Regions from separate parts of the Streptomyces sp. NPDC050546 genome, predicted to be linked through region 3. Evidence: predicted binding sites of a transcription regulator. Region 3 holds the regulator's gene; each other region holds the start of a gene.
The links. The regulator HrcA, encoded in region 3, represses chaperone genes, less so after heat shock. The targets are predictions, from matches to a motif close to TTNGCACTCNGNNNNNCNGAGTGCNAA.

Region 1 (5,733 bases), on a different contig from region 3:
GGACGACTATCTCAACTGTCCTGGTCGTCGGTTACAGTCTTGAACAACGCGGGTGACCATCGCATGTCCGGGGTCAACCTGCGTCGACAACCGAATACAGCTCATCCAGAGGGACTGAGGGAAACGGCCCGTTGAAGTCCCGGCAACCCTCCAGTCGGTACTCGTAGGTCACCGTCGACCACACGCGCGAGGCTCCCGGCTCGGGAAGGTGCCAAATCCGTCTCACGGCGAGATGCGTCGTGAGGAAGATGAGGAGAAAGGGCCTCGCCTCACATGGCTGCGCAGACTGTTGCAAGCACCACTGAATCCACCGTAGACCTCGGCCCCGCCGCCGCCCTGAGCTGCCGCGAGTGCGGTCACCGCGTCCCCCTCGGCCCGGTCTTCGCGTGCGAGGAGTGTTTCGGCCCGCTGGAGATCGCCTACGACTTCTCGGCCTACGACACCGAAGAGCTCCGCAAGCGCATCGAAGCGGGCCCCGCGAACATCTGGCGCTACGCCCCGCTGCTGCCGGTCCCGGCCGACGTCGCGGACAAGCCGAACATCAACCCCGGCTGGACCGCGCTCGTCAAGGCCGACAACCTCGCCCGTGAGCTCGGCGTCGACGCCGGCAAGCTCTTCGTCAAGGACGACTCCGGCAACCCGACGCACTCCTTCAAGGACCGCGTCGTCGCCCAGGCCCTGGAGGCCGCCCGCGCCTTCGGCTTCACCACCCTGTCCTGCTCCTCCACCGGCAACCTCGCCGGTGCGGTGGGTGCCGCCGCGGCCCGCGCCGGCTTCCGCTCCTGCGTGTTCATCCCGCACGACCTGGAGCAGGGCAAGGTCGTCATGGCCGCGATCTACGGCGGCGAGCTCGTCGGCATCGAGGGCAACTACGACGACGTGAACCGCTTCTGCTCCGAGCTGATCGGCGACCCGGCCGGCGAGGGCTGGGGCTTCGTCAACGTCAACCTGCGGCCGTACTACGCCGAGGGCTCCAAGACCCTGGCCTACGAGATCTGCGAGCAGCTCGGCTGGCAGCTGCCGGACCAGCTGGTCGTGCCGATCGCCTCCGGCTCGCAGCTCACGAAGATCGACAAGGGTCTGCAGGAGCTGATCAAGCTCGGGCTGGTCGAGGACAAGCCGTACAAGATCTTCGGCGCGCAGGCCGAGGGCTGCTCGCCGGTGTCGACGGCGTACAAGGCCGGGCACGACGTCGTACGGCCCCAGAAGCCGGACACCATCGCCAAGTCGCTGGCGATCGGGAACCCGGCGGACGGTCCGTACGTGCTGGACATCGCGCGGCGTACGGGCGGTGCGGTGGAGGACGTGAACGACGAGCAGGTCGTCGAGGCGATCAAGCTGCTCGCGCGGACCGAGGGTGTGTTCGCGGAGACCGCCGGGGGTGTGACGGTGGGGGTGACGAAGAAGCTGCTGGAGAACGGGCTTCTCGACCCTGCCAAGACCACGGTGGTCCTGAACACGGGGGATGGTCTCAAGACGCTGGATGCGGTGGCTGGGACCGGGCTTACCGCGACCATCCGGCCCAACCTGGACTCGTTCCGGGACGCCGGTCTCGTCTGAACCGTTGTTCGCTGCGGGCCGGTGGGGGCTGGTCGCGCAGTTCCCCGCGCCCCTGGGTGCGCGGCCCAGCCGTAGCTCAATCGAAACCGGAGGTCATATTCCGATGAGCGTCAACGTACGAATCCCCACCATCCTGCGTACCTACACCGGCGGGCAGGCCGAGGTCGCCGCCGAGGGTGCGAACCTCGGTGAGGTCATCGCCGATCTGGAGAAGAACCACACCGGGATCGCCGCCCGGGTGCTGGACGACCAGGGCAAGCTGCGCCGGTTCGTCAACGTGTACGTCAATGACGACGACGTGCGGTTCGAGCAGGGTCTCGAGACGGCGACGCCGGACGGTGCCGGTGTGTCGATCATTCCGGCCGTCGCCGGCGGCTGAACCGGTCGACCGGCTTGATTATTACCATCGGTAACGGCCGTCACTGAGCGTTCATCGAATTGCCCCCTCCGTGAGAGAAGCGGAGGGGGCAATTCTGTGTGGTTGAGCGCGGTACAGTTGGGGAACGCGATCCCGATCCCCTGATCGGGCACCCTGAATTCCTGCCGCGCGCCCGACAAGATGTAGCCAAAGTGTGTGCGTCTTTCGCCGCTTTTGTTCCCTTTGCGTGGCCCGACTTGCCCTGAAGTCGCACGAATTCTCCCCACATTCCGGATCCCGCGCGTCCAGAATTCTCGTCCGATTGACCTGTTGCAGAGGGCAGTTGGACAGATACATTCGGCCGCGGTCGACGCGTTCCGGCGCACGCCCCCAATCCGTGGGGGGTGAGGTCTGACCCGGATCCGCGAAGTGCGGGTCTGTGCAAGGGCCAGTAATAGGGGAGTTAGGCATGGCTCAGGGCACCGTCAAGTGGTTCAACGCGGAGAAGGGGTACGGCTTCATCGCGGTCGACGGTGGTGCGGATGTTTTCGTCCACTACAGCGCGATTCAGATGGACGGCTACCGCACCCTTGAAGAGGGTCAGCGGGTCGAGTTCGAGATCTCGCAGGGCCAGAAGGGTCCACAGGCCGACATGGTTCGCGTCGCTGCCTGAACGCGCGACCACGACAAACCGCAAGCGGCAGGTCTTCTCTGAAGGGCCCGTACCCCCCGGGGTGCGGGCCCTTCGGTCTGTCCGAAGGCCCCGCCGGACGCTGTTCGCGGGCGGCTGACGGCCCTGCCCGATCCCCGGGAGGCGCTTGCACTCGCCATGCCCGAGTGCTAATCATTGCGTTAGCACTCTGAAGGTGAGAGTGACAACGTAAGGACCGGGTCGGTGAGGCCCGCAGGCCGGGTGGGGAAGGAACCACGAGGCTGGCGAGCCGTCCGTCGCGGGCGCGGGCGCGGTCCGAAGTAATCACCCCCAGTCCTGGAGGGACCACTTCACATGGCCAAGATCATCGCGTTCGACGAGGAGGCGCGGCGCGGCCTCGAGCGCGGCATGAACCAGCTCGCGGACGCCGTCAAGGTGACGCTCGGCCCCAAGGGCCGCAACGTCGTCCTCGAGAAGAAGTGGGGCGCCCCCACGATCACCAACGATGGTGTCTCCATCGCCAAGGAGATCGAGCTCGAGGACCCGTACGAGAAGATCGGCGCCGAGCTGGTCAAGGAAGTCGCCAAGAAGACGGACGACGTCGCCGGTGACGGTACGACCACCGCGACCGTTCTCGCCCAGGCCCTGGTCAAGGAGGGCCTGCGCAACGTAGCCGCCGGCGCCAACCCGATGGCCCTCAAGCGCGGCATCGAGCGCGCCGTCGAGGCCGTCTCCGCCGCCCTGCTGGAGCAGGCGAAGGACGTCGAGACCAAGGAGCAGATCGCCTCCACGGCCTCCATCTCCGCCGCCGACACCCAGATCGGCGAGCTCATCGCCGAGGCGATGGACAAGGTCGGCAAGGAAGGCGTCATCACCGTCGAGGAGTCCCAGACCTTCGGTCTGGAGCTGGAGCTCACCGAGGGTATGCGCTTCGACAAGGGCTACATCTCGGCGTACTTCGCCACCGACATGGAGCGTATGGAGGCCGTCCTCGACGACCCGTACATCCTGATCGCGAACTCCAAGATCTCGAACGTCAAGGACCTGCTCCCGCTCCTGGAGAAGGTCATGCAGTCGGGCAAGCCGCTGCTGATCATCGCCGAGGACGTCGAGGGCGAGGCCCTGTCGACCCTGGTCGTCAACAAGATCCGCGGCACCTTCAAGTCCGTCGCCGTCAAGGCCCCGGGCTTCGGTGACCGTCGCAAGGCGATGCTGCAGGACATCGGCATCCTCACCGGCGGCGAGGTGATCTCCGAGGAGGTCGGCCTCAAGCTGGAGAACGCCACGGTCGACCTGCTGGGCAAGGCCCGCAAGGTGGTCATCACCAAGGACGAGACGACCATCGTCGACGGCGCCGGCTCGACCGACCAGGTCAACGGCCGCGTCAACCAGATCCGCGCCGAGATCGAGAACAGCGACTCGGACTACGACCGCGAGAAGCTCCAGGAGCGCCTGGCGAAGCTCGCGGGCGGCGTGGCCGTCATCAAGGCCGGTGCCGCCACCGAGGTGGAGCTCAAGGAGCGCAAGCACCGCATCGAGGACGCCGTGCGCAACGCCAAGGCGGCCGTCGAGGAGGGCATCGTCGCCGGTGGTGGCGTGGCCCTGCTGCAGGCCTCCCAGGTCTTCGAGAAGCTGGAGCTCGACGGTGACGAGGCGACCGGCGCCAACGCCGTGAAGCTCGCGCTGGAGGCCCCGCTGAAGCAGATCGCCGTCAACGGTGGTCTCGAGGGCGGCGTCGTCGTGGAGAAGGTCCGCAACCTCCAGGTCGGCCACGGCCTGAACGCCGCGACCGGTGAGTACGTCGACATGATCGCCGAGGGCATCATCGACCCGGCGAAGGTGACCCGTTCCGCGCTGCAGAACGCCGCCTCCATCGCCGCGCTGTTCCTCACCACCGAGGCCGTCATCGCCGACAAGCCGGAGAAGGCCGCCGCGCCCGCCGGTGGCGGTATGCCGGGCGGTGACATGGACTTCTGATCGACCCCTGGGGATTCCCCGGGTTGATCAACGGTCTTGCCGAGGGCGGCACTTCCTGTTCCGGGTTCCGGGCAGGGGGTGCCGCCCTCGGGCGTGTGTGCGCGTGTCTGCGCGTGTGCGGGCGTAGGCGGGCGTGTGCGGGGTCACAGTGCGGGCGGGATGCGAGGGCGGGGCCGGGTGGTTGAAGCAAACGTCCTATGCGTATGCACATACTGTCCGGTATCCGAAGGAGCCCCTGAGTGACCGTCGCCGCCTCCCGCGCCGCCGAAATCCTGTCCCGGCCCGTCACGCTCAACGGCCTGACCGTCCCGAACCGCATCGCGATGGCGCCGATGACCCGGATGTTCTCCCCGGGCGGTGTCCCCGGCGAGGACGTCGTCTCGTACTACTCCCGCCGTGCCGCCGCCGGAGTCGGCCTGATCGTCACCGAGGGCACCTACGTCGGGCACGACTCGGCCGGGCAGAGCGACCGCGTGCCGCGGTTCCACGGCGAGGAGCAGCTCGCGGGCTGGGCGAAGGTCGCAGACGCGGTGCACGCCGCGGGCGGCACGATCGTGCCGCAGCTGTGGCACATCGGCATGGTCCGCAACCAGGGTGAGCCGCCGTTCGCGGACGCCCCGGCCGTCGGCCCCTCCGGTCTGCGCATCGGCGCCACCGAGCCCACCGGCATGGCCATGACCCAGGCCGACATCGACGCCGTCATCGGCGCGTTCGCCGAGGCCGCGGCCGCCGCCGAGCGCATCGGCTTCGACGGCGTGGAGATCCACGGCGCCCACGGCTATCTGCTCGACCAGTTCCTCTGGGAGGGCACCAACCGCCGCACCGACGCCTACGGCGGCGACCGCGTCGCCCGCGCCAAGCTCTCCGAGGAGATCGTCGCGGCGGTCCGTGAGACCGTGTCCGCCGACTTCCCGATCATCTTCCGCTACTCGCAGTGGAAGCAGGAGGCCTACGACGCCCGCCTCGCCGAGACGCCCGAGGAGCTGGAGTCCATCCTGACCCCGCTCGCGGCGGCCGGTGCCGACGCCTTCCACGCCTCCACCCGCCGCTACTGGGTGCCCGAGTTCGAGGACTCCGACCTCAACCTGGCCGGCTGGACCAAGAAGCTCACCGGCAAGCCCGCCATCACCGTCGGCTCGGTCGGCCTGAACGGCGTCGACTTCCTCAAGTCCTTCCAGGGCGAGGG
Region 2 (5,733 bases), on a different contig from region 3:
GGATCAGGACGCGCAAGGGCTTCGAGGTGGACGGCCACCGGGAGCTGGGCCTCCCGCCCGTCTTCACCACCGTCCCCACCAGGGACAAGGTCGTCTTCCTCACCATCGACGACGGCGCCGAGAAGGACCCGGCGTTCCTGCGGATGATGAGCGACCTGGACGTCCCGTACACCGCCTTTCTCAGCGGCTACCTGGTGAAGGACGACGACCGCTACTTCCGCCAGATGCAGGCCAGGGGCGTGGTCCTGAACAACCACACCCTCTGGCACCGCTACATGCCGGGGCTGCCGTACCGCGCGCAGCGGCGCGAGATCTGCGGCATGCAGCGCTTCATCGAGAGGCGCTACGGCACCCGCCCCACCCTCTTCCGCCCGCCCTTCGGCAGCTACGACAGGGCGACGCTGCGCGCCGCCGAGGTCTGCGGCATCGAGTACGTCCCCCTGTGGAACGCGGAGGTCTTCGCCGACCACTGGGAGTACCGCGAGGCGGACCGGAGGCTGCGCCCGGGCGACATCGTCCTCACCCACTTCCGGGGCCGCGAGCAGTGGAAGGCAACGATGCCCGACATGATCCGCCGCTTCCTGAACAAGGTCACGGCCGAGGGATACGCGGTGGGCAGGCTGGAGGACTACCTGTGAGGCGGCTGCCGGCCGCCGCCGCGCTGTGTGCGGGCATGCTCCTGCTGGCCGGCTGCGCCGGGACGGCGGGGGAGCGGGCGGGAGCGGACGGCCGGGGCCAGGACCCGGCCCGCACGGCCGGCCCCCTCGCGCGTCCGGCGCGCCTGCCGCCCGTCGTGGACCGGGTCCGCACCCGCGACCCGGTCGTCTTCCTGACCTACGACGACGGCGCCGAACGCGACCCCGCCTTCGCCGGCCTCGTCCACGAACGGCGGCTCCCGGTCAGCCTGTTCCTCACGGACAGCGTCGCGGGCCCCGGATACGGCAGGCTCGCCCGGCTGCGCGCGGTCGGCGTGTCCCTCCAGAACCACACCCTCGACCACCCGGCCCTGCGCGGTCTGCCCTACGCCGGGCAGCGCGCCGAGATCTGCGGCCAGCAGCACAAACTCCGCACCCGCTTCGGCATCCGCCCCCACCTCTTCCGCCCGCCCTACGGCACCTACGACACGACGACCCTGCGCGCCGCCGCCGACTGCGGCATCACGGCGATCGTCCTCTGGCGGGCGTCCCTGTCCGCCGGCGGCGAACTGACGTACACCCACGGCGAGCCCCGCCTTCGCCCGGGCGACATCATCTCCGTGCCGTCGGCCCCGACGGAGTCCCTGTCACCGGCGGAACGGACCGCGCGTCTGCTGGGGGAGATCGAGGGGCGGGGGCTGCGGGTGGGGCGGCTGGAGGACTACCTCCGACACGAACTCCCCGGCCGACGCGCCGCGGGCAATTAGCAGTCCGCTTGACCGAGTGCTAATCGCGGTCATAGTCTCGGCTCTGGCACTCACCACTGGAGAGTGCCAACACAGCGACGGGCAGGTCCGGCACCCGCGACGACGGATCCACCTGGTCGCCACCTCAGACAGTTAACCCCGTGAGATCTCCGAAGGGGGAGGTCGGATCGTGACGACCACCAGCTCCAAGGTTGCCATCAAGCCGCTCGAGGACCGCATTGTGGTCCAGCCGCTCGACGCCGAGCAGACCACCGCCTCTGGCCTGGTCATCCCGGACACCGCCAAGGAGAAGCCCCAGGAGGGCGTCGTCCTGGCCGTGGGCCCGGGCCGCTTCGAGGACGGTAACCGTCTTCCGCTCGACGTCTCCGTCGGCGATGTCGTGCTCTACAGCAAGTACGGCGGCACCGAGGTGAAGTACAACGGCGAGGAGTACCTCGTCCTCTCGGCTCGCGACGTGCTCGCGATCGTCGAGAAGTAATTCACCCCGCATTACCAGCATTGCAGTGAACTGCGCCCCTGGCCCCCGCGACCTTATGAAGCCGGGCGTCGGGGGCGCAGTTCGTTTCACCCACATTTTCCGAGAGGGCTGAACCGCTCCCATGGCGAAGATCCTGAAGTTCGACGAGGACGCCCGTCGCGCCCTCGAGCGCGGCGTCAACAAGCTTGCCGACACGGTCAAGGTGACGATCGGCCCCAAGGGCCGCAACGTCGTCATCGACAAGAAGTTCGGCGCCCCCACCATCACCAACGACGGTGTGACCATCGCCCGTGAGGTAGAGGTCGAGGACCCGTACGAGAACCTCGGTGCCCAGCTGGTCAAGGAGGTGGCGACCAAGACCAACGACATCGCGGGTGACGGTACGACCACCGCGACCGTGCTCGCCCAGGCGCTCGTGCGCGAGGGCCTGAAGAACGTCGCCGCCGGTGCCTCCCCGGCCGCCCTGAAGAAGGGCATCGACGCCGCCGTCGCCGCCGTCTCCGAGGACCTCCTCGCCACGGCCCGCCCGATCGACGAGAAGTCCGACATCGCCGCGGTCGCCGCGCTGTCCGCCCAGGACCAGCAGGTCGGCGAGCTCATCGCCGAGGCGATGGACAAGGTCGGCAAGGACGGTGTCATCACCGTCGAGGAGTCCAACACCTTCGGTCTGGAGCTGGACTTCACCGAGGGCATGGCCTTCGACAAGGGCTACCTGTCGCCGTACTTCGTGACGGACCAGGAGCGCATGGAAGCCGTCCTGGACGACCCGTACATCCTCATCACGCAGGGCAAGATCTCCGCCATCGCGGACCTGCTGCCGCTGCTGGAGAAGGTCATCCAGGCCAACGCCTCCAAGCCGCTGCTGATCATCGCCGAGGACGTCGACGGCGAGGCGCTGTCCACCCTCGTCGTGAACAAGATCCGCGGCACCTTCAACGCCGTCGCGGTGAAGGCCCCCGGCTTCGGCGACCGTCGCAAGGCGATGCTGCAGGACCTCGCGGTCCTCACCGGCGCCACGGTCGTCTCCGAGGAGGTCGGCCTCAAGCTCGACCAGGTCGGTCTTGACGTCCTCGGCTCCGCCCGCCGCATCACCGTCACCAAGGACGACACCACGGTCGTCGACGGCGCCGGCAACAAGGACGACGTGCAGGGCCGCGTCGCCCAGATCAAGGCCGAGATCGAGTCCACCGACTCCGACTGGGACCGCGAGAAGCTCCAGGAGCGCCTCGCGAAGCTGGCCGGCGGCGTGTGCGTCATCCGCGTGGGTGCCGCCACCGAGGTCGAGCTCAAGGAGCGCAAGCACCGTCTGGAGGACGCCATCTCCGCGACCCGCGCCGCGGTCGAGGAGGGCATCGTCTCCGGTGGCGGCTCCGCGCTCGTCCACGCCGTGAAGGTCCTCGAGGGCAACCTCGGCAAGACCGGCGACGAGGCCACCGGTGTCGCCGTCGTCCGCAAGGCCGCCGTCGAGCCGCTGCGCTGGATCGCCGAGAACGCCGGCCTGGAGGGCTACGTCATCACCTCCAAGGTCGCCGAGCTCGACAAGGGCCAGGGCTTCAACGCCGCGACCGGCGAGTACGGCGACCTGGTCAAGGCCGGCGTCATCGACCCGGTCAAGGTCACCCGCTCCGCCCTGGAGAACGCCGCCTCCATCGCCTCCCTCCTCCTCACGACCGAGACCCTGGTCGTCGAGAAGAAGGAAGAGGAGGAGCCGGCCGCCGCGGGCCACGGCCACGGCCACTCCCACTGAGGCACGATGAGTGACGGCTGACGACCTCAGTCGGCCCGAGCCCGAGCGAAGGCCCGGCACCCCGGAGACGGGGCTGCCGGGCCTTCGCCGTGCCGTTCGCTGGTCAGGGAACCGTCACGGGGCCGGCGACGGTCTACCCACGAGAGCGGTCGGATCATGAGGGGGTAGGGATGAACCAGGTGCTCTATGGGGAAAGTTCCCGCAACCCGCTGGCGCGGACGGTGCGGCTCACCGAGGACGGACTGCGCAGGGGCGGCAGGACGACCCCGCTGGACGAGCTGAACCTCGCCGCCATGGCAGAAGCGTTCCTGCGGGGCCGCTGGCTCGGTGGCGGGGGCACCGAACGCCCCCTGGCGGCGCTGCCGCAGGGTTCCGGCGCCGTCCCGGTCACCCGCGTGACCGGCACCACCACTCCCTTGAAGGCCCGTCAGGCCGCCGAGTTCGCCCACACGCTGGGCGAACTGGCGGTGCGCAGATGCGGCGGGCCGGACCACGTCGCCGCTCTCGCCGCACAGGCGCAGGCGGAGGGCGTACCGCTGTGGATCGCACGCCGCTACGCGCCCGGCCCCGTCGGGCGGGTGGCCGTCGCCGTTGACCGGCGTCTGGTCCGCGTGGACGTTTGGAGCCCGAACGCCCCCGCCGTTCGGCTCAGGGCACCGTACGGCTACCGCCCCGACAGCGCCGACCGGGCCGGTGGCCTGGTCATGACCGTCGGTGACACCTCCGCACGGCTCGAACTGAGCCGGAGAATACGCAAGTCCAAGAGCAAGGTCGAGATCCGTCTGCCAGACCGGCTCTGGACCCTGCGCCGCGAGAACGCCGAGAGCTCGTGGCTGCTGCGCGACGACCGCCGGGTCGCGCTGCTGACCCGCCCCTCACGGTGGCCCGGCCCGCCGTCCGGCTCGGTGCTGCTGCCGCTGGCCGACGTGCACCATGAGAGCCCCGACCCCTTGGACGCCGTCATGGCCCACGCGGTCGCGGTGTCCTTCGGCCTCGGCGACACGACGGGCCTGGCCAGATTCCGCGCCGTGAAAACCCGCAGGGACACGGACGACGGCATCTGGGAGCGCCCCTGGTTCAGCAACCTCGGCAGGGACCGCACCGACAACGAACCCGGCGGCGGCGACGGCTGGGGCAGCGACGGCGGGGACGGCGGCGACGGCGGTGGGGGCGGCAGCGACGGCGGCGGAGACGGAGGGGGCGGGGGCGGAGGCGGAGGCGACTAGCCGCCCGGCGGCGGAACCTCACCCCCGAAGTCTTGGGCTGGTGGGGGATTCTCACTCCGGTTCCTGATCGTCCAGGTGACCCAGACGTTCTCGAACCCTGCGAGCGGTCGTCTGTCTCGATGCTGACGAGGTCGCCGCGTTCGCCGCTCGCGCCCTCGACCGCCCGCCCTGCGGCTCCTCGCCTTGCGGCTCCTCGCCCTGCCCTTCACCGTCCTGGCCGCGTTGCTTCCCTCCGTCGTCCTGCGGGACCGAGCAAGAGACCGGCCCGGCGGGTCAGGGACACCGGCGGGTCCCCGCCGAGCGGCACATCACGCACGGCACGGGTGCTGGAACGACATGGCGGTGGCGTGCGGCGGCCTCGCCGGCCGGACCTTCGTCGTCTGCATGGGGCTGGGGCTCTTCTGGGAGTGGTGGCCGGCGCGGGCCGCAGCCCTGAAGTGGTCCTGGCAGGAGCTCCAGCCTCCGCCCGGCGCCCCGTCCCTCGTCACCGGCTGCCCCGGCTCAGCCGGGACGACTCGGGCGGTGACGACACAACGTCACCCGTGCTGCGGTAGCTGGCATTTGTCGTGATGAGTGGGAAAACAGGTCGACGGGTAATATCCCGTCACTTCCTCTGAACAAGCAGACACGCGACATCCGAAAGGGGCGGCGACGGTCATGGGGGTGGACGACCGGGCGATCGGGTTCGAGGTGGTGCTGGAACCGGGACGGGGGGATGGGGACAGATCGATGGAGCTGGCCTCCGCCCAGCTCGCGCGTGAACTGAACGGTCTGCCCGACACCACGGCCCGGCGGAAGCCCGAACTGCCTCCGCCGCCCGGCTCCCGGGCGGGGGAGGGTCTCGCCGAAGTGTTGCGCCTGTCAGTCGAGTTCGCCCCCC
Region 3 (5,733 bases):
GTCACAGGACGCCGCCCCCACCCGACAGCACCGCGCGCGCCGTGGCGAGTTCACCGGCCAGCAGCTCCACCAGCTGCCCGGCGGGCAGCTCCCGCGCCATGCGGTGGCCCTGCCCCGCCCAGAGGGCCATCCCCTGCGCGTCCCCCGCCTTGGCGGCGGCCTTGCGCAGCGGCGAGGTCAGGTGGTGGACCTCGGGGTAGGCGGGCGGCGCGTACGGGCCGTGCTCGCGCAGGAACCGGTTGACGAGGCCGCGCGCCGGCCGCCCGGAGAAGGCCCGGGTCAACTCCGTGCGCACGAACAGGGGGTTGGTCAGCGCCTGCTTGTGCAGGGCGTTCGCGCCCGACTCGTGCGTGGCGAGGAACGCGGTGCCGAGCTGGGCCGCGCTCGCACCGGCCGCGAGGACCCCGGCGATCTGGCCACCGCGCATGATGCCGCCCGCGGCGACGATCGGGATGCTCACGGATTCCCGGATCTGCGCGACCAGCGACAGCAGCCCGATTCCGGAACCGTCCAGCTCCGGGATGTCCCGGTGCGTGCCCTGGTGGCCGCCGGCCTCGACGCCCTGCGCGATGACCCCGTCCGCGCCCGCCCGCTCGACGGCCCGGGCCTCGTCGGGGGTGGTAGCGGCGGCGAGGACGAAGGTGCCGACGCGGTGCAGGCTGTCGATGACCTCCCGGCTCGGCACGCCGAAGTGGAACGACACGACCGGCACGGGGTTGTCGCGCAGTACCGCGAGCTTGGTCTCGTAGCCGTCGTCACGGCCGCTGTCCGGATCGCCGAGCTCCGCCTCGTACCAGGTGGCCTCGCCGGCGAGCTGGTGGGCGTAGACGTCGATGGCGGCGGGGTCGGCGTACTCGGGCTGCGGCATGAAGACGTTCACGCCGAAGGGCCTGCTGGTGAGGCTCCGGAGCTGCTTGATCTCCTGGTACACCCCGTCGGCGGTCTTGTACCCGGCGGCGAGGAATCCGAGCCCGCCCGCCTCGCACACGGCGGCGGCGAGCTGCGGTACGGAGACGCCCCCCGCCATGGGGGCCTGCACGATCGGGTGCGGGAAGAGATCGGTCAGCGCGGAGGACATGACCGCATGTTGTCACGTCCTCCGAACAACCCTGAAACCGGCCCGCTGTGTGGCATAGACCAGAGGAAAGGGCCCTCCGAAAGCCGCTCAGCGCCTGTTGAACGCGTCCTTCAACCGCGAGAACAACCCCTGCTGCCCAGGCTGACTGCGCCAGCCCGGGGGGCGACCCCCGGACCCCCAGCAGCGGCCGGACCACCCAGCTCAGCGCCCGTTGAACGCATCCTTCAACCGCGAGAACAACCCCTGCTGCCCCGGCTGACTGTGCCAGCCCGGGGGGCGACCCCCGGACCCCCAGCAGCAGCCGGACCACCCAGCTCAGCGCCCGTTGAACGCATCCTTCAACCGCGAGAACAACCCCTGCTGCCCAGGCTGACTGTGCCTGCCCGGGGGGCGACCCCCGGACCCCCAGCAGCGGCCGGCCCGCCCAAAGTCAGCGCCCGTTGAACGCGTCCTTCAGCCGTGAGAACAACCCCTGCTGCCCCGGCTGGAACTGCCCCGTGGGCCGTTCCTCGCCCCGCAGCTTGGCCAGCTCGCGCAGCAGTCGCTCCTGCTCGGGGTCGAGCTTGGTCGGGGTCTGGACCTCGACGTGGACGATGAGGTCGCCGCGTCCGCCGCCCCGCAGGTGCGTGATGCCCCGGCCGTGGAGCGGGATCGACTGGCCGGACTGGGTGCCCGGGCGGATGTCGACCTCCTCCATGCCGTCCAGCGTCTCCAGCGGCACCTTCGTGCCGAGGCACGCCGCGGTCATCGGGATGGTGACCGTGCAGTGCAGGTCGTCACCGCGCCGCTGGAACGTGGAGTGCGGGAGTTCGTGGATCTCCACGTAGAGATCACCGGCGGGACCGCCACCCGGCCCGACCTCGCCCTCGCCGGCGAGCTGGATGCGCGTGCCGTTGTCGACACCCGCGGGGATCTTCACGGTCAGGGTCCGCCGGGAACGGACGCGGCCGTCACCGGCGCACTCCGGGCACGGCGTCGGCACCACGGTCCCGAAGCCCTGGCACTGCGGGCAGGGCCGGGACGTCATGACCTGGCCGAGGAACGACCGGGTGACCTGCGACACCTCACCGCGGCCGCGGCACATGTCACACGTCTGCGCACTCGTCCCCGGCGCGGCACCCTCGCCACTGCAGGTGTTGCAGACGACGGCCGTGTCGACCTGGATGTCCTTCGTCGTACCGAAGGCGGCCTCGTCGAGCTCGACCTCGATACGGATCATCGCGTCCTGGCCGCGGCGGGTGCGCGAGCGCGGACCGCGCTGAGACGCCGTACCGAAGAACGCGTCCATGATGTCGGAGAAGTTCCCGAAGCCACCGGCTCCGAAGCCGCCCGCGCCGCCGCCGGCGGCCTGCGAGAGCGGGTCGCCGCCGAGGTCGTAGACCTGCTTCTTCTGCGGGTCCGACAACACCTCGTAAGCGGCGTTGATCTCCTTGAACCGCTCCTGGGTCTTCGGATCGGGGTTGACGTCCGGGTGCAGCTCGCGTGCGAGCCGCCGGAAGGCCTTCTTGATCTCTTCCTGCGACGCGTCGCGGCGCACGCCGAGTACGGCGTAGTAGTCCGTGGCCACTACGACTCCGCCAGGATCTGTCCGACGTACCGTGCCACTGCGCGTACCGCTCCCATCGTTCCCGGGTAGTCCATGCGGGTCGGTCCGACCACGCCGAGCTTGGCGACTGCCTCGCCGCCCGAACCGTAGCCGACCGACACGACGGACGTGGAGTTGAGTCCTTCGTGGGCGTTCTCATGACCGATACGTACGGTCACGCCCGGATCCTTGGCCTCGCCGAGCAGCTTGAGGAGCACGACCTGCTCCTCCAGCGCCTCCAGCACCGGCCGGATCACCAGGGGAAAGTCATGCCCGAAACGGGTGAGATTGGCGGTGCCGCCGATCATCAGCCGCTCCTCGTTCTCCTCGACGAGCGTCTCCAGAAGCGTGGAGAGCACCGTGGAAACCGTACCCCGGTCCTCATGCTCGAACGCCTCCGGCAGATCCTCCACCAAACTCGGCACATCCGCGAAACGGCGGTTCGCCACACGGCTGTTGAGCCGTGCGCGCAGATCCGCGAGCGAGGCCTCGCCGAAGGGCGCCACGCAGTCGACCACACGCTGCTCGACCCGCCCGGTGTCCGTGATCAGCACCAGCATCAGACGCGCGGGCGCGAGGGAGAGCAACTCCACATGCCGCACGGTCGACCGGGTCAGCGACGGGTACTGCACGACGGCCACCTGGCGCGTGAGCTGCGCCAGCAGCCGCACCGTACGCGCCACGACGTCGTCGAGGTCGACGGCACCCTCGAGGAAGTTCTGGATCGCGCGCCGCTCGGGCGCGGTCATCGGCTTGACGCCGGCCAGCTTGTCCACGAACAGCCGGTAGCCCTTGTCGGTGGGGATACGCCCGGCACTGGTGTGCGGCTGGGCGATGTATCCCTCGTCCTCGAGGGCCGCCATGTCGTTGCGGACGGTGGCCGGGGAGACGCCGAGGCTGTGCCGCTCGGTGAGGGCCTTGGAGCCGACGGGCTCCTCGGTGCCGACGTAGTCCTGGACGATGGCGCGCAGCACCTGAAGCCTGCGTTCACTGAGCATCGCGCACACCTCCAGAAGTCATCCGCTCGCTGCCCTGCCTGTCGTGGCCTGGCACTCTGCGCGTGCGAGTGCCAGCATTCCCCGGCCCAGTGTACGGCGGTGGGGTGCACCCCCGGCAAGGCTGGTCGTGCGCTGTCGTGCCCGCGACGGGTGTCACCGCTAGCGTCGCCGTATGACGGTGACTTGGGAAGAGCTCGGGTGGGAGCGGGTGGCCGCCGGGGTGGGGCGGTGCCGGCTCCCGGTGTGGGACTGCACGGCGGGACTGGTCGCCGGTGAGGGCGCGGTCCTCATGATCGACGCGGGGTCGAGCATGGCCGAGGGCGCGCGGTTGCGCACGCAGGCGCAGTCGCTCACCGGTCATCGTGTGACGCATCTCGCGCTGACCCACCCCCACTTCGACCATGTCTTCGGCGCGGCGGCGTTCCCGGAGGCGGAGGTGTTCGGCGCGGTGGGCGTGGACGCGGTCCTCACGCGGGTGCGGGACCGCGAGGAGCTGTGCGCGGACGCGGTACGCAACGGCCTGGCGGAGCCTGTCGCGCGGGAGTCGGCGGACCGGCTGGTCCCGCCCCGCCATCTGGTCTCCGGCGAGTGGACGCTCGACCTGGGCGGCGGCCGCCAGGTGCTGCTGGCGAACGTGGGCCCGGGGCACACCGCGCACGACCTGGCGGTGCTGGTGCCGGGTGATCCGGAGGTGGTGTTCTGCGGGGACCTGGTCGAGGAGTCGGGCGAGCCCCAGTCGGGCCCCGACGCCGTGCCGTCGCACTGGCCTGCCGCCCTGGACCGGCTGCTGGATCTGGGCGGCGAGGACGCGCTGTACGTGCCCGGTCACGGAGCGGTGGTGGACGCGGCGTTCGTCCGGGCTCAGCGGGACGCGCTGGCGGCGCGTTTCGGCGTGTCGCGGTGATCGCCGTGCGCCTTCTCCTATCGTCATTCGAATGCGCCAGTACTCCGCCGACCTGACCCCGCCGTGGAAGAAGCCGAAGCCGGTGCCCGAGGTTCCGGCGGATCCGGGCCTGGTGGTCGAGGAGCCCGGGTCGGGCTTCTGCGGGGCGGTGATCCGCTGCGAGGCGGGCACGGTGACGCTGGAGGACCGCTTCGGCAAGCACCGCGTGTTCCCGATGGAGCCGCGCGGCTTCCTGCTGGAGGGCAGGGTGGTGACGCTGGTCCGCCCGTCGTCCGGCCCCGCCCGCCCCACGCGCACCGCCTCCGGTTCGGTGGCCGTCCCCGGCGCACGCGCGCGTGTGGCCCGCGCCGGCCGCATCTACGTCGAGGGCCGGCACGACGCCGAGCTGGTCGAGAGGGTGTGGGGCGACGACCTGCGCATCGAGGGCGTGGTCGTGGAGTACCTGGAGGGCGTCGACGACCTGCCGTCGATCGTCTCCGACTTCGCCCCCGGCCCGGACGCCCGCCTCGGCGTCCTGGTGGACCACCTGGTCCCGGGCAGCAAGGAGTGGCGCATCGCCGAGTCGGTGACGAGCGAGCACGCCCTGGTGGTGGGCCACCCGTACATCGACATCTGGGAAGCGGTGAAGCCGACGTCCCTGGGCATCGACTCCTGGCCCCGCGTCCCCCACGGCCAGGACTGGAAAACGGGAGTGTGCCGCTCCCTGGGCTGGCCACCCAACACAGGCGCGGCCTGGCAGCGAATCCTCTCGGGTGTCCGCTCCTACAAGGACCTGGAACCGGAACTCCTGGGCAGGGTGGAAGAACTGATCGACTTCGTCACGGCTCCGTAGCTGCGGGCATGCGCACTGGCTGCCCTAGCTGCGGGCATGCGTACTGGCCGCCCTAGCTGCGCGCATGCGCACTGGCCGCCCTACCTGCGGGCATGCGTGCCGCTAAGGGCGGCACGGGTGGGCGCGGCGGCACCCCGCCACGCCGGGCTGCGCAACTCCCCGCCCCCAGCACCCACGCCGAGCACCTCAGTCCACCAGATCCCGTACAACCCCATCCGCCAGCAACCGCCCCCGCAGCGTGAGCACGGCCCGCCCTTCGTCGTACGGGCCCTTCTCCAGGAGCCCGTCCGCCAGCGCCACCCGCGAGGCGGCCATCCCCTCCGTCCTGAGCAGGGA

Region 1: the regulator HrcA is predicted to act here: its motif matches at 2,736-2,762, upstream of groL (chaperonin GroEL).
Region 2: the regulator HrcA is predicted to act here: its motif matches at 1,446-1,472, upstream of groES (co-chaperone GroES).

The regions. Positions count from the first base shown of each region.
Region 1 covers NZ_JBITGX010000003.1:45,158-50,890, forward strand. Annotated here, with positions in the region: SAM riboswitch class I at 99-255, shown strand; gene thrC (threonine synthase) at 274-1,560, shown strand; gene ACIBK5_RS08120 (MoaD/ThiS family protein) at 1,664-1,939, shown strand; gene ACIBK5_RS08125 (cold-shock protein) at 2,388-2,591, shown strand; gene groL (chaperonin GroEL) at 2,925-4,547, shown strand; gene ACIBK5_RS08135 (NADH:flavin oxidoreductase) at 4,787-5,733, shown strand, end outside.
Region 2 covers NZ_JBITGX010000004.1:376,737-382,469, forward strand. Annotated here, with positions in the region: gene ACIBK5_RS12780 (polysaccharide deacetylase family protein) at 1-638, shown strand, start outside; gene ACIBK5_RS12785 (polysaccharide deacetylase family protein) at 674-1,402, shown strand; gene groES (co-chaperone GroES) at 1,572-1,880, shown strand; gene groL (chaperonin GroEL) at 2,002-3,627, shown strand; gene ACIBK5_RS12800 (hypothetical protein) at 3,798-4,853, shown strand; gene ACIBK5_RS12805 (hypothetical protein) at 5,511-5,733, shown strand, end outside.
Region 3 covers NZ_JBITGX010000012.1:155,438-161,170, forward strand. Annotated here, with positions in the region: gene ACIBK5_RS28535 (16S rRNA (uracil(1498)-N(3))-methyltransferase) at 1-5, opposite strand, end outside; gene ACIBK5_RS28540 (nitronate monooxygenase) at 2-1,078, opposite strand; gene dnaJ (molecular chaperone DnaJ) at 1,509-2,645, opposite strand; gene hrcA (heat-inducible transcriptional repressor HrcA) at 2,645-3,661, opposite strand; gene ACIBK5_RS28555 (MBL fold metallo-hydrolase) at 3,834-4,565, shown strand; gene ACIBK5_RS28560 (DUF3097 domain-containing protein) at 4,597-5,397, shown strand; gene hemW (radical SAM family heme chaperone HemW) at 5,584-5,733, opposite strand, start outside.